DNA from 3 places in the Endozoicomonas sp. 2B-B genome. Region 2 is predicted to be linked to each of the others. Evidence: predicted binding sites of a transcription regulator. Region 2 holds the regulator's gene; each other region holds the start of a gene.

Region 1 (3,280 bases), 3.5 Mb from region 2:
GTGATCAGGGTGGCTGGCAACGGTGGCTTTTTGTGGGGGTAGCATCCGTCGTCAGCCTGATGTTGGTCGTCTGGCTTGCCCGAATGAAGAGAGAAGAAAGTTGGCAGGCCTGCTCAATGGCTCTGATACTGGGAGGTGCACTGGGCAATCTTTATGATCGAGTCATGAATGGTTACGTGGTGGATTTTCTGCTGGTGTATCATGACGGTTGGTATTTCCCGTCCTTCAACCTGGCGGATATGGCCATAACCTCCGGTGCAGCCATGTTGGTTCTGGATATCTTCCGGCCTCAGCATAACAGTCATAGCTGAGATTATGCTGGACTATGGGGCGCCTGGAGTCTTTAAGATGGCGGCAATCGTTGTCTGTGTATGAATGGATTTTTCGAAAGCGGGTATAGAAAAACAATGTCTGATGTTGTGGTAGGACCGGGAAGGCAGGTAACACTGCACTTTGCCCTGAAACTGGAAGACGGGCAGGTGGTAGACAGTAATTTTGATGGCCAGCCTGCTACATTTGTCGTGGGGGATGGGAACCTGCCTCAGGGTTTTGAGCAGGTGATTTATGGCTTGTCCGAGGGTGACCAGGGCAGCTTCAGAATCCCACCCGTCGGTGCTTTTGGTATGCCAAATCCCGAGAACATCAGGGAGTTTACCAGAGACACATTCTCTGATGATATGGAGTTGCAGGTAGGTTTAGTCGTTTCTTTTGCTGATGCCGCCAACTCTGAGCTGGCTGGCGTCATCACCGGTTTGACAGAGAGCCATGTTGAAGTGGACTTTAATCATCCACTGGCGGGTAAAGAACTGTTGTTTGAAGTGAAGGTTCTGAATATCACTCAAGCGATTCATACACCAGAAACTCATACACCAGACAAGAGCGCAGAGGCATGAAAATCAAGCTGGCAAATCCCCGGGGATTCTGTGCAGGCGTTGACCGGGCTATCGACATCGTAAACCGGGCTCTGGATGTTTTTGAGCCTCCTGTTTATGTGCGTCACGAAGTCGTTCACAACAAGTTTGTGGTAGAAAACCTCAAACAGCGTGGTGCCATATTTGTCGAGGAGCTCCATCAGATACCGGATGATTCTATTGTTATTTTCAGTGCTCACGGTGTCTCCAAAGCGGTCGAAACAGAGGCTGCGCGTCGTGGTTTGAAAGTCTTTGATGCCTCTTGTCCTCTGGTCAAAAAAGTCCATATGGAAGTTGTGCGTTACTCCCGGGATAGTATGGAGTGTATTCTGATTGGTCACGATGGACACCCTGAGGTGGAAGGTACCATGGGCCAGTACGACGACTCTAAAGGCGGGAAGATGTACCTCGTTGAAACAGAAGACGATGTTCGGAAACTGACAGTGAAAGATCCGAAACATCTTGCTTATGTTACACAGACGACACTGTCTATGGATGATACCGCCAGGGTGATTGATGCACTGAGGGTCAAGTTCCCTGAAATTAATGGGCCGCGCAAAGACGATATCTGCTACGCCACTCAAAATCGTCAAGATGCCGTGAGGGCTCTGGCATCCGAATGCGATGCAGTCTTTGTGGTAGGTTCGGTGAACAGTTCTAACTCCAACCGCCTTAGAGAATTAGCCGAAAGAACAGGCGCATCAGCTTATCTTGTTGACGGAGCCCAGGATATTCAGCCTGAATGGTTGGAAGGCAAACAGAGTCTGGGCATTACCGCAGGCGCTTCAGCCCCTGAAGTGCTGGTAAAAGGTGTCATCAATCGGTTGATTGAATTAGGCGCCGAAGAGCCCGAAGAACTGGAAGGGGAACAAGAGAATATTGTTTTTAGCATGCCCAAAGAGCTCCGGATGGTAGAAGTCTGACACATCCAATTGGTCAGGCATCAGGCATTTGCATCGATTTCGTTTCCGGAACAGCTGGCTGGTTCTGAATGCTAAACCCGTTCCTCAATGCTCTGGTACAGCCCTTGCTTAAAAATAGCCTGTGAATAGTTATCTTTTCAGGGATATAGAGTGTTACAGGCTATGGATTCAGTGTTGTTGATTGGAGACCGTTCGGCTCGACTGTCTGTTTTAAACCAGGCACTGAATGAGTTTGGCTACCAAGTCATTAAACGACAGGGGCAGAATGAGGACCTGCTGACCCTTGTGCCCGACCTCTCGCCCGATATTCTGGTGATTGGTCTGGATAAGCCTGCCCCCTCACTTCTGGAAAAGCTGGCTCTGATCAACAAGACCTCTCCACTCCCTGTCGTAATGTTTGTAGAGCAAACCACTGACAACATCGTCCAGCAAGCCACACGATCCGGCGTTAATGCCTATATCGTGGCTGATCTGCAGCCTCAGCGCCTCAAAACCATTATTGATGTGGCCGTTGCCCGTTTTCAGGAATACCAGTCATTGAAAGATGAGCTGGAGCGGACCCGGAGTCGTCTGGAAGATCGAAAGTTACTGGACAAGGCCAAGGGGTTGCTGATGTCCAGACAGGGGATCAGTGAAGACCGGGCTTATAAAAAGTTAAGAAAGATGGCTATGGATAACGGTAAAACTCTGGCAGCTGTGGCCAGAAATGTTATTGATGTTTTCAACATGCTGGAAGAAAAAGCGTCATGATCGGAAGATTGCTCGTTGTTGGTGCGCAATTTCAGTGTCGTGCACCAAACCGAAATAACAATGAAACAAAATTGAAAAAAGATCAGAGTTAGAGGCCGAAATTAGTTGGCACGAAGAATGCTTTAACTCAGCTACAACAATAAAAAATGTTTCTGCCAAGGGCGGCAGGAGCAGGCATTCGCAACAAAGACGTTGTGAAAGAGAGCAAAGGCGCTCATCGCTATCCGGAAAAATTTCCAGGTAGCGGTGGGCGCCTTTTTTTTTACATGGATGTACCGAACCCCTGAAATGCGTGATGACAAGGTGATGGAGCGATGTATGAGCCAGAGCCGAAAAGGCATTTCAGGGGGCGGTGCAGAATAATAAATCTTTAGGTAGCAGGGCAGTGAGCTATCAGTAGAGATATTTGGAGTGACAAATGAAGTGGTTCAGACCCTTTAAGTCGGTGGCAATGAGTGCCCTGATTAGCGTCAGTGGTCTTGTGTCAATGCAGGTAAATGCCGAGTTGGGTTATCCAGAAAAAGAAGAACTGAGGTTTGGTTTTATCAAACTGACGGACATGGCACCTATAGCCATTGCGTACGAAAAAGGCTACTTCGAAGATGAAGGCTTGTACGTCACCATAGAAGCTCAGGCAAACTGGAAAGTATTGCTCGATGGCGTCATCGATGGACGGCTCGATGGCGCGCACATGCT
Region 2 (3,280 bases):
ATCAGGGACAATCCGGGTATGAGCCTTTCCGGTGGTGAAAAGCGCAGGGTAGAAATTGCCCGAGCTCTTTGCACTGACCCAAAATTTATTCTGCTCGATGAACCCTTTGCCGGTGTTGACCCCATTTCTGTTGGTGACATCAAGGCCATTATCACGCACCTGAAAGCCCGGGACATCGGAGTCCTGATTACCGACCACAATGTCCGGGAGACACTGGATATCTGCGAGAAGGCCTACATTGTCAGCGAAGGCACTATTATTGCCGAGGGTGATAGTCAGACTGTCCTGGCTAATCAAAAGGTTCGTGACGTTTATCTCGGGCATCAGTTCAGTCTCTGATCATCTCTTGACTGGTCTCGCGAAAGAAGCGGGCAAAGATGTTGAGCTGATTTATTTTCATACTCTTGTTCTGAATGTTGCATGGCTGACTTGATGAATCACTTTCCCGAAGCTTCAGATGTGATTATAATCCCAGTGACATGGAGAGTAGCCCAATCAAAATAATGAGCAGACACTGAGATATAACTGTCAGGCGCTGATGGCATCAAATCTGGCACCCTCAGTGCAGACACCGAAGTAAAGGTATACAGTTGCCTATGAAGCCATCCTTACAGCTAAAAATGGGCCAGCAGCTGACCATGACACCTCAGCTGCAGCAGGCCATAAGGCTTCTGCAACTTTCCACTCTGGACCTTCAGCAGGAAATCCAGGAAGTTCTTGAATCCAATCCGATGCTGGAGTCTGAAGAGTCCGTTGAGGAACCACCTGCATCTGGTGATGAAGGGGAACAGCCTGTTGACTTCAATGAAAAAGCAGAACAGCCCCCGGAACCAGAAGAACCCCAGTGGGCTGACAGCATACCCAATGACCTGCCCGTTGACTCCGGATGGGATGATGTCTATTCCAGCCTGCCCGCTGCAACCGATGAAGAACATGATCCTTTTGCCCGCTCCCGGGCCAATGAGTCCCTCCAGGACTATCTGGAATGGCAGTTAAACCTGACTCCCATGACTGACAGAGACAGGCTGATGGGCCTGGCTGTGATCGAAGCCATCAATAATGACGGGTACCTCACTCACTCCCTGGAAGAAATTTATCTCTCGCTACAGGAACAGTTAGAGGAACTGGCGTTTGAAGAACTTCAGGTCATGCAACGACGGATTCTTCACTTTGATCCGGTGGGTTGTGCCAGCGCCAACCTGAAAGAATGTCTCGAAGTTCAACTCAATCAACTGCCACAAGAAACCCACTTCCTGAAAGAAGCACGTCTGCTGATCCAGAATCATCTACAGGCTCTGGGTAGTCGTGACTATGCCCAAATCATGCGGCGTACCCGTCTCAAAGAACATCAACTGAGGGAAGCCCTTAACCTTGTTCAAAGCCTCAACCCGAGGCCCGGATCAGAAATCGGCCAGGCGGACACGGAATACGTCACCCCCGATATTTCGGTCACCAAAGTCAGGGACCGCTGGGCGGTTGAACTGAACTCAGAATCCCTGCCCAGACTTCGCATCAACAACAATTACGCCTCAATGGTGCAACGTGCCAACAACAGTCGTGACAATGTCTTTATGAAGAACCAGCTGCAGGAAGCCCGCTGGTTTCTGAAAAACCTGCAAAGTCGTAACGAAACCTTACTGAAAGTAGCCGGCAAGATTGTTGAATTTCAGAAAGATTTTCTGGAGCAGGGTGAGCAGGCCATGAAGCCCCTGGTGTTGGCAGACATTGCTCAGGCAGTGGATATGCACGAGTCCACTATTTCCAGGGTCACTACACAGAAATACATGCACACTCCAAGAGGCGTGTTTGAGCTGAAATACTTTTTCTCCAGCCATGTCAGCACAGCCACTGGTGGAGAGTGCTCATCAACAGCCATCAGAGCCTTGATTAAAAAACTGGTATCCGATGAAAACCCTAAAAAACCACTGAGTGATAACAAAATCGCCGGCTTGCTGGGGGACCAGGGGATCAAAGTGGCCAGGAGAACCATCGCCAAATATCGTGAATCAATGAATATACCGCCATCGAATGAACGCAAGCAGCTTATCTGAGCCTTCAGCGATTGAGGTAACAAGCCCTTATACCACAAATCGCCCCATAGATTTTTTGTCTCAGAACAGCGCTAACTGTCATTGACAGTGATAGACTTTCAATCAGGGTTGCCCGTACAATCCCGGGGGCAGTCCAATGTCGAGAATCGGGATCAGCAGGAGAGCGTTACATGCAAGTCAACATCAGTGGACATCATGTAGAGGTGACTGAGGCTCTGAAAGATTATGTCACCAAGAAACTCGACCGCCTTGCCGCCCACTTTGATCAGATTACAAACGTTCAGGTCACTCTGAGTGTTGAGAAACTGAAGCACAAAGTGGAAGCGACTCTACATGTTCGTAGGGCGGATATTAATGCAACCGCTGAGGCTGAAGATATGTACGCTGCCATTGATGACATGTCGGACAAACTGGATCGACAACTGGTAAAACACAAAGAGAAAACGCTTGACCGGCTACAGGGTGCCAACGGCCGCCTGTAAGCATCGATCGTTGTATGATTATTGAAAACATTCTAACCCCCGGGCGCACCCTCTGCGATGTGCAGGGGGCCAGCAAAAAGAAAATCCTGGAAATTGTTGCGGAAATCATCAGTGAGCATGTTCCCGCTATCAAAACCAAGGATCTGTTTAACAAGCTGATTAACAGAGAGCGACTCGGTACCACCGGTTTGGGCAAAGGCATAGCCCTGCCTCACTGTCGCTCCAGTGCTTGTCAGCATCCTACCGGACTTCTGATCAAACTGTCTGAACCCATAGATTTTGACTCTGTGGACAAGCAGCCGGTCGATCTGGTGTTCGCACTTATTGTTCCGGAAGAAAATACTCAGGAACATCTCAATATATTGCAGGCTGTCGCTGAGCGTTTTCAATCAGAAGTATTGTTAAGTCAGATGCGAGCGGCAGAAAATTCCGAGGCACTTTACAGCATCATCTGTTCCCCCGTTTAACGACTGTAGATAAAAAATATTTTGCTTGCTGATCTGATAACAGAAGCAGGCAAAATGTTTCTTGCTCAGAAATCCTTTCTTCTTCACTTTTGTCACTACAAAGCCTATTTATCCTTCAAAACTGCATGGAATAGAAATATCCGGACTATGCTAGAAATAAAAGAAAGCGACTGGTTCTAATCTCATTAGGTTTTGATAGACTTGCCTCACTCGGAACCAGGTGAGAGACCTGTTTACACAGTCAAACAATCGGGAAGGACACACCATGAAGCTGGTCATC
Region 3 (3,280 bases), 2.9 Mb from region 2:
TCATACCGGCAATTTGACCTGTGAGTCGACGCTTGATCAGGGGTACAGCCGCAAATACCGCACCTTCACCGGCCTGCACAAAGAAGGAGCAGGCCATGGCAGCAACAACAGCAAGAACCAGTGGCCAGCTGGAATCAATGATACTCATCATGTAGTAACCACCGGCCAGGCCTGCAGTGAGAACCAGCAGAGTGATCTTGCGGCCAAACTTGTCACTGAGTAATCCTCCGCCCGGACGGGACATCAGGTTCATGAAGGCATAAGCGGAAGCGACCAGACCCGCCATGACCGGATCCAGTTCAAAGGTATCTGCAAAAAACAGAGGTAGCATGGACACCACGGCCAGTTCAGAACCGAAGGTAGCGAAGTAAAGAACGTTCAGAACGGCCACCTGCTTGAACTGATACTGGTGAATAGCTGGCACAGGCTCGGAGAAAATGTGCTTGTTGACCTGCCAGACTTTCCAGACATCAAACAGGTAGATAGCAGTCAGACCGACATAAATAGCCGTTGAAATCCCGGCACTCAGCATGGCAACACCCTTAGGTGAAAGCTTCCAGGTCAGCAGAGCTAATGCCGCATACATGGGAATCTTCATGATCAGCAGCAAGGCAAAGTCGCCTTTGCTGGTGACTTCCATGGCGCCAATGTTCTTGGGGCGGAAGTAGGTAGCACCTTTAGGGGTATCTGTGACGTTTATGTAGAAGACGACACTGAACAGCAAGGAGATTAATCCGGTCAGGCCAATGGCGTAACGCCAGCCATCTTCTCCACCAAAGAGCAGTGCAATGGTGGGCAGAGACATGGCAGCAGCAGCAGAGCCAAAGTTGCCCCAGCCACCGTAAATACCTTCTGCGGTACCCAATTGGCGAGCGGGGAACCACTCAGATACCAGACGAATGCCGACCACAAAGCCTGCACCAATAGTACCCAGCATAAAGCGGGCTATGGCGGCCTGGGTAAAGTCATCTGCCATGGCATACATAAAACAAGGAATACTGCAGATGGCCAGGAGTCCGGAATAGACTTTTCTGGGACCGTAAACATCAGTGAGCATACCGATGATGACTCGAGCCGGAATAGTGAGGGCTACGTTCAGAATCAGCAGGGTTTTCAGTTCTTCACGAGTCAGGCCCAGAGACTCGGAAATAGCCAGGGCCAGAGGCGCATGGTTAAACCAGACCACAAAGCTAATAAAGAAAGCAATCCAGCTAAGGTGCAGAATCTTGGTCTTCCCGCTAAAAGAAAACAGGTTAAATGAATCGGGGTTGCTCATACATCCTCCTTGTTTAAGAAATTCCCCAAGCAAAAGCAAACATCAGGCCAATATGATAAATGCACCGATTTGACTTGCATTTTTATGCGTATTTAATGAATTTTCTCTTCTATGCAAGAAAGTTCTTTATTTGAGTGCGGGAAGTTTCTGAGAATTTTTATTCTTCTCACCAAAATGGTGCTCTTCAGCTGTTTGATTATTTTTGCGTGCATTATTTTTGTGCGAGCAGCTAAAGTTTCAGGAAAGAATTTCCTGTTTTTATCGTGTTTTGAAAGTGGGCACGGCAGTTGCATAGGCAGAAGAATTAGAAAAGAGGCTGGCTCTAAAGGATGCAGTTGCACCGGCCCAATGCTAGATACTAAAGAGGATGTCTGGGATGATCGGAAAAGAAACCCTGGTGGTTGTCGGTAACGGCATGGTAGGTCACCGCTTTCTGGAGAAACTGGTAGATGCTGGCGGTCTGAAACGCTTCGATGTGGTGGTATTTGGAGAAGAGATCCGTCCTGCCTATGACCGGGTTCATCTCAGTGAATTTTTCACAGGCCGCTCAGCGGATGACCTGTCTATGGTTTCTGAAGGCTTTTATGAGCAGGAAGGCATTAATCTTGTTCTAAATGAAGCTATCACATCAATAAATCGTGAGTCCTGTGAAGTAGTGACAGCCAGTGGCATGACTCAAAAGTACGATCAGCTGGTACTGGCGACAGGTTCCTATCCATTTGTTCCTCCCGTACCCGGGCATGACCGTAAAAACTGTTTTGTCTATCGTACCATCGAAGATCTGGAAGCGATTAAAGAAGCTGCCCGTAACAGTAAGATCGGTGCCGTTGTGGGTGGCGGTCTGTTGGGGCTTGAAGCAGCAAAAGCTCTGAAAGATCTTGGGCTTGAAACCCACGTGGTCGAATTTGCTCCCCGTCTGATGGCTGTTCAGGTGGATGATAGCGGTGGTGCCATGCTCAGACGCAAGATCGAGGGTCTGGGGGTCACGATTCATACCTCCAAAAATACCCGACAGATTGTTGATGGTGAAGGCGCTGTTCACCAGATGCAGTTCGCTGACGGCGAACAACTGAATACCGATATCGTACTGTTTTCAGCCGGTATTCGCCCAAGAGATGAGCTGGCGAAAGCTTCCGGACTGGAGTTGGGTGAGCGAGGCGGTATCGTTATAGATAACGACTGCCGTACATCTGATGAACGTATATTTGCCATTGGTGAGTGTGCACTCTGGAGTGGCCGTATCTTTGGTCTGGTGGCACCGGGCTACCAGATGGGGCAGGTGGTTGTAGATCAGTTGACGGGTAAGGACGGTAATCAGTTTACTGGTGCCGATATGAGCACCAAGCTGAAACTGATGGGTGTTGATGTTGCCAGTATTGGTGATGCCCATGGCAATACCGAAGGTTCCCTGAGCTACCAGCTGATTGATGAAGAGAAAGAAGTTTATAAAAAACTGGTGGTTTCCAGAAATAAGAAAAAGGTTCTGGGAGCTGTATTGATAGGCGATGCTGAAGAGTACGGCAGCCTGTTGCAGATGATGCTGAATGACATGCGTCCCCCGGAAAATCCTGCTGAACTCATTCTGCCTCAGACCGATGGTTCTGCAGCGACAGGTTTGGGCGTGGCTGCTCTGCCAGAAACGGCTCAAATCTGTTCCTGCTATGACGTCAGTAAAGGTGATCTGGTCAACGCGGTAGCCGGTGGCTGCATGGATATGGGGTCACTGAAAGCCGAAACCAGTGCCGGAACCGGCTGTGGTGGCTGTACGGCTCTGGTCAAACAGGTTCTGGATCATGAGCTGACGGAGTTGGGTGTTGAGGTCAAAAAAGATATCTGTGAGCACTTTCCACACTCCAGGCAGGAACTCTATCACCTGGTTCGTGTCGGTGAATTAAAGTCTTTCGACGAAGTTCTGGCAAAGCATGGCAAGGGGCGTGGCTGCGATATCTGTAAGCCTACCATTGGCTCTGTTCTGGCTTCCTGCTGGAACGAATATGTGTTGAA

Evidence for each region. The regulator sigma-54, encoded in region 2, starts transcription at its own class of promoters, with help from an activator protein. The targets are predictions, from matches to a motif close to TGGCACNNNNNTTGCTNT.
Region 1: the regulator sigma-54 is predicted to act here: its motif matches at 1,928-1,945, upstream of ACOMHB_RS08865 (ANTAR domain-containing response regulator).
Region 3: the regulator sigma-54 is predicted to act here: its motif matches at 1,309-1,326, upstream of ACOMHB_RS10865 (NarK family nitrate/nitrite MFS transporter).

The regions. Positions count from the first base shown of each region.
Region 1 covers NZ_JBLZMU010000001.1:2,178,816-2,182,095, forward strand. Annotated here, with positions in the region: gene lspA (signal peptidase II) at 1-311, shown strand, start outside; gene ACOMHB_RS08855 (FKBP-type peptidyl-prolyl cis-trans isomerase) at 408-893, shown strand; gene ispH (4-hydroxy-3-methylbut-2-enyl diphosphate reductase) at 890-1,834, shown strand; gene ACOMHB_RS08865 (ANTAR domain-containing response regulator) at 1,997-2,584, shown strand; gene ACOMHB_RS08870 (CmpA/NrtA family ABC transporter substrate-binding protein) at 3,036-3,280, shown strand, end outside.
Region 2 covers NZ_JBLZMU010000001.1:5,682,785-5,686,064, forward strand. Annotated here, with positions in the region: gene lptB (LPS export ABC transporter ATP-binding protein) at 1-339, shown strand, start outside; gene ACOMHB_RS21060 (RNA polymerase factor sigma-54) at 597-2,051, shown strand; gene hpf (ribosome hibernation-promoting factor, HPF/YfiA family) at 2,222-2,533, shown strand; gene ACOMHB_RS21070 (PTS sugar transporter subunit IIA) at 2,548-3,000, shown strand; gene rapZ (RNase adapter RapZ) at 3,266-3,280, shown strand, end outside.
Region 3 covers NZ_JBLZMU010000001.1:2,741,297-2,744,576, forward strand. Annotated here, with positions in the region: gene ACOMHB_RS10865 (NarK family nitrate/nitrite MFS transporter) at 1-1,276, opposite strand, end outside; gene nirB (nitrite reductase large subunit NirB) at 1,653-3,280, shown strand, end outside.